One region of the Rhizobium sp. BR 362 genome, then DNA from elsewhere that is predicted to be linked to it. Evidence: predicted binding sites of a transcription regulator. Region 1 holds the regulator's gene; each other region holds the start of a gene.
What was found. Region 1 encodes PhoB, which activates phosphate uptake and scavenging genes when phosphate is short. Its sites were predicted from a motif close to TGTCATNNANCTGTCAT; they were not measured.
Positions count from the first base shown of each region.

Region 2: QDY28_RS25970 (DUF47 domain-containing protein) is a predicted target of PhoB. The motif match lies at 1,882-1,898, and genes of this name have one in related genera.
Region 3: QDY28_RS24505 (DUF2794 domain-containing protein) is a predicted target of PhoB. The motif match lies at 1,571-1,587, and genes of this name have one in related genera.
Region 4: ppk2 (polyphosphate kinase 2) is a predicted target of PhoB. The motif match lies at 1,537-1,553, and genes of this name have one in related genera.

Region 1 covers NZ_JARWGH010000004.1:406,239-409,446, forward strand. The annotation lists gene pstA (phosphate ABC transporter permease PstA) at 1-46, shown strand, start outside; gene pstB (phosphate ABC transporter ATP-binding protein PstB) at 61-876, shown strand; gene phoU (phosphate signaling complex protein PhoU) at 928-1,641, shown strand; gene phoB (phosphate regulon transcriptional regulator PhoB) at 1,674-2,357, shown strand; gene QDY28_RS08590 (GcrA family cell cycle regulator) at 2,441-2,965, opposite strand.
Region 2 covers NZ_JARWGH010000034.1:50,890-54,097, reverse strand. The annotation lists gene QDY28_RS25975 (methyl-accepting chemotaxis protein) at 1-1,654, opposite strand, end outside; gene QDY28_RS25970 (DUF47 domain-containing protein) at 1,921-2,565, shown strand; gene QDY28_RS25965 (inorganic phosphate transporter) at 2,565-3,208, shown strand, end outside.
Region 3 covers NZ_JARWGH010000029.1:35,407-38,614, forward strand. The annotation lists gene QDY28_RS24495 (Bax inhibitor-1/YccA family protein) at 1-210, shown strand, start outside; gene QDY28_RS24500 (GNAT family N-acetyltransferase) at 333-890, shown strand; gene QDY28_RS24505 (DUF2794 domain-containing protein) at 1,148-1,549, opposite strand; gene QDY28_RS24510 (DUF1223 domain-containing protein) at 1,910-2,653, opposite strand; gene acnA (aconitate hydratase AcnA) at 2,916-3,208, opposite strand, start outside.
Region 4 covers NZ_JARWGH010000003.1:139,048-142,255, forward strand. The annotation lists gene QDY28_RS05000 (methyl-accepting chemotaxis protein) at 1-345, shown strand, start outside; gene ppk2 (polyphosphate kinase 2) at 508-1,428, opposite strand; gene dxs (1-deoxy-D-xylulose-5-phosphate synthase) at 1,699-3,208, opposite strand, start outside.

The DNA.
Region 1 (3,208 bases):
CATCGGAGCCATCCTGCTGCGCCGTCGCTTTGAGCGGCGTTGGTGACAGGAGACGATGGAATGAACATGATGACGGAAGCCGCGAGCGAAAAAGCACTGGCCAAGAAGATGATGACGATCCCCTACAAGATGATCGGCCAGGCCGTGTCGGTCCACTACGGCGACAAGCGCGCGCTGTTCGACGTGGATCTGAACATTCGCGCCAATACCGTCACCGCGCTGATCGGCCCCTCCGGCTGCGGCAAGTCCACCTTCCTGCGTTGCCTCAACCGCATGAACGACACGATCGACACCTGCCGCGTCACCGGCAAGATCATGCTCGACGATCAGGATGTCTATGACAACGCCATCGATGTCGTCGAGCTGCGCGCCCGCGTCGGCATGGTGTTCCAGAAGCCCAATCCGTTTCCGAAGTCGATATACGAGAATGTCGCCTATGGCCCGCGTATCCACGGGCTGCATCGGTCCAAGGCCGATCTCGACCATATCGTCGAAACCAGCCTGCAGAAGGCCGGGCTCTGGGGCGAGGTGAAGGATCGGCTTTTCGAGGCCGGCACCAGCCTTTCCGGCGGCCAGCAGCAACGCCTCTGCATCGCCCGCGCCGTCGCCGTCAGTCCGGAGGTCATTCTCATGGACGAGCCGTGCTCGGCGCTCGATCCGATCGCCACCGCCAAAGTCGAGGAACTCATTCATGAGCTGCGGGAAAATTTCACGATCGTCATCGTGACGCATTCCATGCAGCAAGCAGCCCGCGTTTCGCAGCGCACCGCAATGTTTCATCTCGGTCATCTGGTCGAGGAGAACGATACCGATAAGATGTTCACCAATCCCGATGATTTCCGCACGCAGGATTACATCATGGGCCGTTTTGGCTGATGATGCTCCCCGCGCGGCTTTCTTCACATCATTCACCTTGAGGATAGAAAAATGGTCTCTACACACATTCTCTCTGCATATGACGAAGACCTGAAATTCCTGACGCGCCGCATTTCCGAAATGGGCGGCCTGGCAGAGCAGATGGTCAGCGACAGCGTTCGCGCGCTGGTCAACGGCGATGCCGCCCTGGCGCAGAAGGTCATTTCCGACGACGTCATTCTCGACCATGCAGAACGCGAAGTCGGCGACAAGGCGATCGTCACCATCGCTCGCCGCCAGCCGATGGCTGCCGACCTTCGTGAAATCATGGGCTCCATCCGCATTGCCTCCGATCTGGAGCGCGTCGGCGATCTCGGCAAGAACACCGCAAAGCGCGTCATCGCCGTGCAGGGCACCGGCGTTCCGCGTCGTCTCGCCCGCGGCATCGAACATCTCTCCGAACTGGCCCTCGTTCAGCTCAAGGAAGTGCTCGACGTCTACACGACCCGTTCGCCTGACAAGGCCGTGTCGATCCGTGAGCGCGACGAGGAAATCGATGCCATGTACACCTCGCTCTTCCGCGAAATGCTGACTTACATGATGGAAGATCCGCGCAACATCACCACCTGCACGCATCTTCTCTTCTGCGCCAAGAACATCGAGCGCATCGGCGATCATGCCACCAACATTGCCGAGACGATCTATTACATGGCGACCGGCGCCCAGCCGGAAGGCGAGCGTCCGAAGGACGATACCGCCAACACCGTGGGTGCGGTGACGGAATAAAGTAGACCCCAAGAGAAGGAGACCAGAGGCGCATGGTTCCGAGAGTAGCTGTTGTAGAAGACGAGGAAGCGCTAAGCGTTCTGCTGCGCTATAATCTCGAGGCGGAAGGCTTCGAGGTCGACACCATCCTGAGAGGCGACGAAGCCGAGCTGCGCCTCCAGGAGCGCATCCCCGATCTTCTGATCCTCGATTGGATGCTCCCTGGCGTGTCCGGCATCGAGCTCTGCCGCCGGCTGCGTATGCGGCCGGAGACGGAGCGCCTGCCGATCATCATGCTGACGGCCCGCGGTGAAGAGAGCGAGCGGGTGCGCGGCCTTTCCACCGGCGCAGACGACTATGTGGTCAAGCCGTTTTCGACGCCGGAGCTGATGGCCCGCGTCAAGGCGATGCTGCGCCGCGCCCGCCCCGAGGTTCTGTCGACGGTACTGCGCTGCGGCGATATCGAGCTGGACCGCGAGACCCATCGTGTCCACCGCAAGAGCCGCGAAGTGCGGTTGGGGCCGACGGAATTCCGGCTGCTGGAATTCCTGATGTCCTCGCCCGGCCGCGTCTTTTCGCGCTCCCAATTGCTCGACGGCGTATGGGGGCATGATATCTATGTCGACGAACGCACCGTCGACGTGCATGTCGGCCGCCTGCGCAAGGCGCTCAATTTCTCCAATATGCAGGATGTCATCCGTACCGTTCGCGGCGCGGGTTATTCCATGGAGGCCTGATCGGGGCAACTCGACCGGTCATCGGACAGGGCGGAAACAGAAAACGGGCCTTTCGGCCCGTTTTTCATGTGGTTAGCACTGGTTTAGTGCGCGGCCCGACGCCGGTCATGCACCGGCTGGTAGGCCAGCCGCTGATGATAGGTGCAGTAGGGCGAAGAGTCCGGGCTGTCATTGCCGCAGAAGTGAAAATCGTCCTTCAGCGGGTCGCCGACCGGCCACTTGCACGTGCGCTCTGTGAGCTCCGTCAGGCCGAGGCGGCGCGAGATCGGAACGACCACATTGGCAGCCGGACGGTATTCGATCTCGTGGACCGTATCGATCTCGACCTCTTCCTTGAGCATCGTCGCACCCTGCTGGCGGGTAACCGTGCGGGTTGCAACGCGCGAGGCGTAATTCGGCGCCCGCGGGGCCGAGGTATTGCGCTTCGGCGCTCGAGCTGCGGTTGCTGCGCCACCGGCTTTCGCTCGGCCCGGCAGGCTCAAGCGATGCACTTTGCCAATGACGGCATTACGGCTGACACCACCGAGCTGTGCCGCGATCTGGCTGGCGCTCAAACCTTCGGACCACAGCTTTTTCAGCTTCTCGACGCGTTCGTCTGTCCAATTCATGCCCTGTCTCCGCTGTCGCGTTTCTGATGGCAGAATCCCTCACCATTGCCTCGCATTGGGTCGAGGCGTGAAACGCTTAAAAATTGTGGTGACTAGTTCCGCCGCATGCAGTCTAGTAATTGGTTTTTAACCTAGTGTGAGGCTGACTCCGTGACAAGAGTCGCGGGAATCTTGAGGAATCGATTTCGAGGTTTTCCCCAACTTGCTATACGTGAGTGGCATTTATGCAATATAAGTTGTCGA
Region 2 (3,208 bases), on a different contig from region 1:
ACCCCGTCGCGGTGACCAGCTTCACGCCGACGGTAACCTCATCGCTGGAGCGATTGATCAGCGCCTTGATATCCTTCGCGGCATTCGCAGATCGTTGCGCCAACTCGCGAACTTCCTGGGCAACGACCGCAAAGCCCTTGCCGGCATCGCCCGCACGGGCGGCCTCGACGCCCGCATTCAAAGCAAGCAGGTTTGTCTGGAAAGCGATTTCATCAATGACGTTGATGATTTGACCAATCTCGCCGGAGGCTTGCTCAATCCTGCCCATCGCCGCAATGGCTTGCTTAACGACCGAACTTGATTCTTCAGTGCTCTTGCGTGCTTCGTCGACCATATGGCTGGCTTCCAGCGCCCGTGCCGTGGAATTCTTCACTGCGACAGTGATTTCCTCGAGCGCCGAAGACGTTTCTTCGAGCGCGGCTGCTTGTTGCTCGGTGCGCTTGGACAGGCTGTCGGATACAGTCCGCATCTCCGTGGTATTGCTATTGACGGTTTCGACTGCGCCGGACACTTCGCCGAGTATGGAATGCAAATTGGCCACCGTCGCGTTGACGTTGTCCTTCAGCTCGCCAAAAACCCCCTCGAATTCTCCTCGCATCATTTCGGTCAGATCTCCCTCTGCAAGGGCTGCGACAATCCGGCGGGTTTCAGCGATGCTGTTATCAACAGAGGCCACCAATTCGTTGACGCCGGTGGCAAAACGGTTGAGATCCGGATTGTCATAGACCTTTGTGATCCGCTGTTTGAAATTTCCCGCAACTGCCGCGGAGACGACCGCACCAATGCTTGCCTGCAGGTCGGCGCTTTTAGCCCGTAAAGCCGCTTCCTGGGCATTCAAATCCCGAACTTTGATACCATTCTGCTTAAAAACTTCCACCGCTCGCGCCATAGCGCCGATTTCGTCATGACGGCTGACGTAGCAAACGGGCACTTCCAGATTTCCTTCGGCGAGCACACCCATGCTGTTGGTCAAAACGGTAATTGGGCTGACAATCGCCTTTGAGCCGTAAAGGGCGGAGATGAACAACGTGGCGATCGCCAGCAACCCAATGCCAAGATTGAGTCGTAAGATCAGCTTTGCGGCTGCATTCGCATCTTCGTCAGCCTGGCTCGCAAGCCTTTTCGCGGCGTCCACGCCCTCATCGAACAGTTTGGCTGCCTGATCGGAAGTCGCCAGAAGTTTTGCCTGAGTCTCTGTTGCCTTAGCTTGAATGGCAGGAGAGGTATCTTTGCTCTGCAATTTCATCTTCACGACATCGACCAGGTCGGCGGTCGCAGCGAAGAAATCCTCGCTCAATGATTTGAGGGTTTGCACTCGGTCCCGGTCAGTCTGGTCTAGCTGGGTGGCTGCCTCATCAAGATAGTGGATCACGGAATGATGGCGTGCAGATAAGTAGTCGACAGCCTTCGTCACTTCTTCAGGCGATGACGCCAGTCGGAGATCGCGAATGCCGATCAGCATGCCGCGTAGAGATGCTTTCGCGTCAACCAAATTGCGGGAAACAACGAGCTGATTTTTCAGAAGCTCTGACCGGTCAGCAATCTTCTGGCCGCCATAAAGGACAATCAGAAGCATGGTCGCGACCATTAGAATGCCGATCGCGGAGAGGGCCGCAAGTTTTGCACTGATGCGGGCTGAAACGACGGTCAGCATTTGTAATCACTCAAGTGATCCGCACGTTAGCATCATAGAACCGGCAGAGACGGAGTTGGCGCTCAGCATCATGCAAGGCGTCAAACGCGTATGGCGCGGGTATCACGGGATTACCCTGTCGCGCTGTGGCCATTATAAAACTGTCATAACGGTAAATAAGTCGCTTAAATTCGGATGAAAAATGTATGGGTGCGATTTCGAACCTTTACCCCAAGCCGTTTTCATTTATGACAGCTTTGTGACAATCCTGTAGACGGGTATCGAACATGCTGGGCTGGTTCAAAAAGCTGTTGCCGCGCGAGGACAAGTTCTTTCATCTCTTCGAGCGCCATTCCCGGGCAGGTGTCGCTGCAGCAGAGGCTATGGAGGCAATGCTTGCCGGCGAAGGCGAGATCGAAAGCCACTGCCGCCGCATTATCGATCTTGAGCATCAGGCGGACGAAATTACCCGCGAGGTGCTGCTTGCCATCCGCCGCAGCTTTATCACGCCTTTCGATCGCGGCGACATCAAGGACCTGATCCAGTCCATGGATGATGCGATCGACATGCTCAATAAGACGGTCAAAACTATCCGACGTTTCGAGCAACATACGTTTGAGCCAGGGATGCGAGAGATGGGAGTCCTGATTGCCCAGGCAGCCCGCCTTGTCGCCGAAGCAATACCATTGCTCGCCGAGATCGGGCCGAATTCCGCACGGCTGGGCGGGCTCGCCGAAGAAGTTACGCGTGTTGAAGGCAAGTCGGACGAGCTTTACGAAGAGGGCTTGAAAAACCTCTTTCGCACTCACGGCAATAACAATGTCATGGCATATCTGATCGGCAGCGAAATCTATGGCGAATTGGAAAAGGTTGTTGACCGGTTCGAAGATGTCGCCAATGAGATCAGCGGCATCGTCATTGAGAACGTCTGATGAACGCAACCCTTGTCTTGCCCGCTCTGATCGGACTGGTCGCGGTTGCCCTTGTCTTCGATTTTTTAAATGGCCTACATGACGCAGCCAATTCAATTGCAACTATCGTCTCGACTCGTGTGCTAAGGCCGCAATATGCCGTGTTCTGGGCCGCGTTCTTCAATTTCATCGCCTTCCTGTTTTTCGGATTACATGTTGCGGAGACGCTTGGCACAGGCATCATCGATCCCGCTATTGTGACGCCTGTGATAATCTTTTCTGCTCTTTCTGGCGCGATAGTGTGGAATGTCATCACGTGGCTGTTCGGCATTCCGTCGAGTTCGTCGCATGCCCTTGTCGGGGGACTTGTAGGCGCCGGTTTGGCCAAGACTGGCGGAAGTGCCATTGTGTTTTCAGGTCTGGCAAAAACGGTCTCTGCCATTTTCCTGTCGCCAATGATTGGCTTTTTCCTCGCCTTGCTGCTGATCCTGGTTGTGTCGTGGTTATTCCTGCGGCAGACGCCATTCGCCGTCGACCGGACCTTTCGCGTCCTGCAATTCGTCTCTGCCTCGCTTTACTCGCTTGGACATGGTGGCAATGATGCGCAGAAAACGATGGGCATCATTGCCGTTTTGTTGTTTTCCCAAGGTTACCTAGGTTCCAG
Region 3 (3,208 bases), on a different contig from region 1:
TCCGCTCTGCAGTTCGCCATCTCGGTGATCGGCGTACTGATCTTCGCAGGCCTGACCGCCTGGGATACGCAGCGGATCAAGGAAATGTACTATGAAGCCGACGACGTTGCCGTTGCTGGCCGCAAGGCGATCATGGGCGCGCTGACGCTCTACCTAGACTTCATCAACCTGTTCATGTTCCTGCTGCAGTTTATGGGCAACCGCAAATAACTGCTGCGACATGAATGATCGCTCGAAAAGGCGGCTCCGGCCGCCTTTTCTATTTGCCTTGCGGCTTCGCACGCGGCTTTATATCTGCTTCTTGAAATCGCAGATCAGGCAATAAAACGCAGATGTCCTTCCGCCTTCGCAACGCCACATCAGCCGACCTTCCCTTCATCACCGCCATCTATCGCGACTCCGTTTTGAACGGCACGGCAAGTTATGAGATCGTCCCGCCCGGCGAAGAGGAGATGGCGGGCCGTTTCCAGGCGATCCGCGACAAGGGTTACCCTTATATCGCCGCCGAAGGCGAGGACGGCGCCTTTCTGGGCTATGCCTACGCCTCCGCATTTCGCACGCGCCCGGCCTACCGCTGGATGGTGGAGGATTCGATCTATCTCGCGCCCGAAGCGCGCGGCCGTGGCATCGGCAAAGCGCTGCTGGCAAGTCTGGTGGAAACCTGCCAGACCCTCGGCTTCCGCCAGATGATCGCCGTCATTGGCGGCGCCCACCCGGCCTCCGTCGCCCTTCACCGCGCCGCCGGCTTTACGGAGACGGGCCTGTTGAAGGGCACCGGCTACAAGCACGGCCGCTGGCTGGACACGATGTTGATGCAAAAGGTGCTGGGCGAGGGCGCGGAAACCGACCCGGATCCCTCAGTCTATCCGGGGACGTTGTTTGGGGGGTAGTATCGGCCTGCTTATATGCCGAGCCCCTGATACCCCCCTCTGTCAGCTTCGCTGGCATCTCCCCCACAAGGGGGTGATTAGTAATCCGTAGCGCCCTATTGCCTCAAACAAACATCGAACCTGTTGAAATTGCCGTTTGTTGTTTTGTGGGTGACGATCGGCAAACCCCCAATGATCTCCCCCTTGTGGGGGAGATGTCACGACAGTGACAGAGGGGGTACCGCACTCTCCGCAAACATATAGCCAGTGAAGAGAAACTACTTCTCAACAAGCTTGAGCTGCTTATCGAAAACCTTCAGCACCTGGTTCAGGTCATGGCCGCGCTTCAGGATCATGCCGTTGGTATTGATCACCGAAAACGCACCCTGCTTGGCGGCGAGCTTGGGATTTTTCTCGATGCGGAAGAGTGGCAGCTCGCCCGAGCGCTTGAAGACAGAGAAAACCGCCTTTTCCCGGAGATGGTCGATGGCGTAGTCCCGCCATTCGCCCTCGCCGACCATGCGGCCGTAGATCCACAGGATCGCGTCCAGCTCCCTGCGATGGAAGGTCACCGGCAGCGGGTCCCTACTCTGTTTGTATTCTCTGAGATCAACGACGACGGAAGAAGTGGTGTCGACGGAACGGCTTTCGCCGTGTCGCAATTCCGGCTGATCAGTCATCAATCCCCCAGGGGTTGTGTCATGACAAGAAGATGACAGTTTGCCTCAGCCACACCAAATTGCAAGACCAGGAGCCACTCACAATTTCTTGCGCTTGCAGGAAAGCATCTTGGGGCCGCCGTATTTCAGTCAAAACCACGCCCCATTTAGCGGAACTATAGGGCTCGGTTTGGTGCCGCCGCGCCAGACCGAGCCCGGTCGGGGGCGTGTCGACCGAACCCCAGCCCCGAATGCGCCCTCGCCGGGCACTCCCCTCTTTTCGGCTCCAGCCGAAATAGAGGACTTTTCGGCTCCAGCCGAAAGAGAGGACTTACGGCTCCAGCCGAAGCCGCGAACTTCGACTGATGTCGAAAATGCAGATCAGCCGTCGGTCCCGATCGTCAGCACGGTCGCGCCGATAATCGCCGCCGGGTCGCCGGATGGCGTCGAGGACTGCAGCAGAACTGCAAGGCCACGCCGGCCGGTTCTCTCCAAGACATTGGCGGGCAGCACGACATTCATTTCCTTGCCGTCCCACATGCCGACAGTCTCGACGTCCGAAACCGAGTGGAGATAGGTAATCTGCTGGCCGCTATTTTCGCCGGCCTTCGGAGACACCTGCTGTTCCCTGTCAAAATAAGCGACAACCACATTGGCCCGGCCCTGACCAGCGCCGATCTTGATCTCCAGTTCATCGCCCTTCATCGCAGCACTGACGGGGACCGTCAGGCCCTTGCCCTGCCGCTGGAAGTCGTCGATCTTGACGTTGATGGCGTTTAGATCGGCACCGTTCAGATGGTCGCGGCCGTTGATGATCGCCTGCGGCGTATAGACCCCGCTGCGGCCGAGCGTACGGGCATAGGCATATTGCCGAGCCGTATTGTCCTTGGACGCCATCGTGTCGTTCCAGCCGAGATAATTCCAATAATCGACGTGATAGGCGAGTGCGACGACGTCGCCCTGGCGGATCAGCTTCTGAAACGCAGCATCGGCCGGCGGGCAGGAGGCGCAGCCCTGAGACGTGAAGAGTTCGACGACGCCCTTGATTTTGGCAAGCTCCTGCGCATGCAGCGAACTTGCGAGCGCGATGCCTGCTAGAAGTGGAACCAAAAACCGTAAGCGCATGCCGTTTTACCTCTTTCTCAGACCTCTAAAGCCATGTGCTGGCGGGACACCCGAACCGCTTAGCGCTTCTCAGGATATCCGAAGGGCCTCATCAAGCCTGATAAATCTGAAACAAGAGATAATCGCTAAGCACGATGACGCAAAGTCACGAAGGGGTGAGACGGAGGCCCGGAGAGGTTAGCGTCGTACACATCGGCGTGAAAAACAAGACACCGCCGGAGAGCTGTGCTCCGGCGGCGTGTATAAGTCATTTCAATGCCAATCAGGCCGCGAGATCGCGCAGAACGGTCTGCAGGATGCCGCCGTTGTTGACGTAGGTCACCTCATCCAGCGTATCGATGCGGCAGATGATCGGAACGTCCTTCACCGTGCCGTCGCCATAGGTGATCTTGGCGATCTTGCGTTCACGCGGCTTGATATGTTCCAGGCCTTCGATCGTGACTAGCTCGTCGCCCTTCAGGGCGAGGCTTGCCCAGGTGGTGCCGTCCTCGAAGACGAAGGGGATAACGCCCATGCCGACCAGGTTCGAGCGGTGGATACGCTCGAAGGACTGGG
Region 4 (3,208 bases), on a different contig from region 1:
GTCGGCGCCATCGTCATTGCCACCCGCGAACAGTCGACGGGCCTCCAGGAGATCAACACCGCCGTCAACAACATGGACCAGGGCACGCAGCAGAATGCCGCCATGGTCGAGGAACAGACGGCGGCGAGCCATGCACTCGCCCGCGAGGCTGCCTCCCTCAACGAACTCCTGCACCAGTTCCGTCTGAATGACATGCCCCGCGAATCCAAGCGCCCGGCGGCCGTCACCGCCCAGTCGCGGCCGGCCGCTTCCCCTGCAAGGGCATTGGGCCGGACGGTTGCAAAGGTGTTTGGCGGTAAGGCCGCTACCGCGGCAGTTGCCCGGGATGAGTGGGAGGAATTTTGAGCAAGGCGTCTTTCTGACGCCGACCTCCTCCGCTCTTTTTACCGGGCACCGGAGGCTCGGGCGTAGACTGTTTCGAACGACGATCTGTCTCGCTTATTTCGAGGCGAGACAGATCCCAGTTAGCGACAACCGGCAAGATGGTTATAGCCAGCGCTGCGTTCCTCAATACTTGGACGGAACATAAAGCTCCGGCGGCAGGACCTTGCGCTCGTAGTTGGGATTGAAGATCCGCTCCGGTAGGGTGATGTCCTCGTGAGGCACGTCCTCATAGGGAATTTGCTTGAGCAGATGGTCGATGCAGTTCAGGCGGGCGCGCTTCTTGTCGTTGCCCTCGACGATATGCCAGGGTGCTTCCGGAATGTTCGTGCGCGCAAAGGTTTCTTCTTTGGCCTTCGTATAGGCTTCCCACCGCACGCGGGATTGCAGATCCATCGGCGACAGCTTCCACTGCTTCAGGGGATCATGGATGCGCACGAGGAAGCGAAGCTGCTGCTCTTCGTCGGTGATCGAAAACCAGTATTTGACAAGCCGGATTCCGGAGCGAACCAGCATGCGTTCGAACTCGGGCACGTCGTTGAAGAACTGTTCGACCTGATCTTCCGTCGCAAAGCCCATCACACGCTCGACACCGGAGCGATTGTACCAGGACCGGTCGAAGAGAACGATCTCGCCGCCCGCCGGCAGATGGGGTACGTAGCGTTGGAAATACCATTGCGTCTTTTCGCGATCGGATGGCGCCGGTAGCGCGACGACCCTGGCAACGCGTGGGTTGAGCCTCTGGGTGATCCGCTTGATGGCTCCGCCTTTGCCCGCCGAGTCGCGACCCTCGAAGATCACGACGACCTTCTCCTTGTGATAGGTCACCCAATCCTGCAGCTTGATCAGTTCGGCTTGCAGCGACAGCAAGGCGCGGAAGTATTCGATGCGCGGCATCGCAGCCGGATGCACCTTCTGGTAGATCTTTCGGATCTCTTCGGAGAGAGCCGGTTCCGAAAGTTCCAATTCGTAGTCTTCATCTAGCGTATCGGCCAATTCCGCTTCAAGCCAATCGGAATGCTCGTGTTCTTTGTCTGGATTGCGCAAGGTTCTCTCCGCTTGTCGATGGCAGCTAACGATAACAGTCGAAGGCATGATCGCTCCTAAAAACGCAAACATGCCCGTTCCTGCATTGCTGCAAGTTCCGCTTTGTTCATGACAGATGGATGAATGATTGCGGCAAGAGGGAAGGTAAAGCAAGCCGAACACCAGAGATGACCCGGAAGACCCGGGCCGATCCCAACACGCATGACATATCATGTGCCGGAAGCTTCAGGCCTCGGACTAACGGTAGATTGATGGCGAGTTTAGCCGAGCTTACCCGGCAGCCTCGATAATCCGGCTGCGGCCCAACGCCTTGAACACCGTCTGCACGATGCCGGCTCGGTCGAGGCCGGCTTTGGCGTTCATGACTTCGGGCTTTGCCTGCTCCATCCAGATGTCGGGCATGACCAGCGCGCGGATCTTGAGGCCATTGTCGAGCAGGCCTTCGGTGGCGAGGAATTGCATGACCTGGCTGCCGAAGCCGCCGACAGAGCCTTCTTCGATGGTGATGAGCACCTCGTGATGGCTGGCAAGCTGGCGAATGAGATCGTGGTCCAGCGGCTTGGCGAAGCGGGCGTCGGCAACCGTTGTCGGCAGGCCGGCGGCGTCGAGATCCTCGGCGGCGGCGAGACTATCGGCGAGGCGCGTGCCGAAGGACAGCAGCGCCACCTTCGAACCCTGCTTGACGATGCGGCCCTTGCCGATCTGGAGAATTTCGCCGCGTTCCGGCAGCTCGATGCCGACGCCTTCGCCGCGCGGATAGCGGAAGGAGATCGGGCCGAGATCATAGGCGGCGGCCGTGCGCACCATATGCTTCAGCTCCGCCTCGTCGGCGGCGGCCATGACCACGAAACCGGGCAGGCTGGCGAGGAAGGCCGTATCGAAGGAGCCGGCATGCGTCGGCCCGTCGGCGCCGACGAAGCCGGCGCGGTCGATCGGGAAGCGCACCGGCAGGCCCTGGATCGCAACATCATGCACCACCTGGTCATAGGCGCGCTGCAGGAAGGTCGAATAGAGGGCGGCGAACGGTTTGAAACCCTCGGCGGCGAGGCCAGCCGCGAAAGTGACGGCATGCTGCTCGGCAATACCGACGTCGAAGCAGCGGGACGGGAAAAATTCCTGCAGCTTGTCGAGCCCGGTGCCGTTCGGCATGGCAGCGGTAATGCCGACGATCTTCTCGTCGAGCATGGCTTCCTGCACGAGGGCATCCGCAAAGACGCTGGTATAGCTCGGCGCATTCGGCTTTACCTTGGCCTGTGCACCGGTGATGACGTCGAACTTGTTGACGCCATGATATTTGTCGGCCGCCGCTTCGGCGGGCGGATAGCCCTTGCCCTTCTGCGTTACGACATGGATCAGCACCGGCCCCTGCGCATGGTCCCGCACATTCCGCAGCACCGGCAGCAGATGGTCGAAGGAATGACCATCGATGGGGCCGATATGGTAGAAACCCATCTCCTCGAACATCGTCCCGCCGGTGACGTAGCCCCGTGCATGCTCCACGGCGCGGGTAATGGCGCGGTCGACATTCTTGCCGAGATAAGCGGTCAGCTTCTTTCCGAAATCGCGAAAGCCCATATAGGTGCGGCCGGAGGCGAGGCGCGCGAGATAGGCGCTCATGGCGCCGGTCGGCGGCGCGATCGACATGTCGTTGTCGTTTAGGATGACGATCAGCCGGGCATCAAGCGCGCCGGCATTGTTCAGCGCCTCATAGGCCATGCCGGCCGACATCGCGCCGTCGCCGATGACCGCAATGACGCGGCGGTCGGTCTTGTCGAGTTCG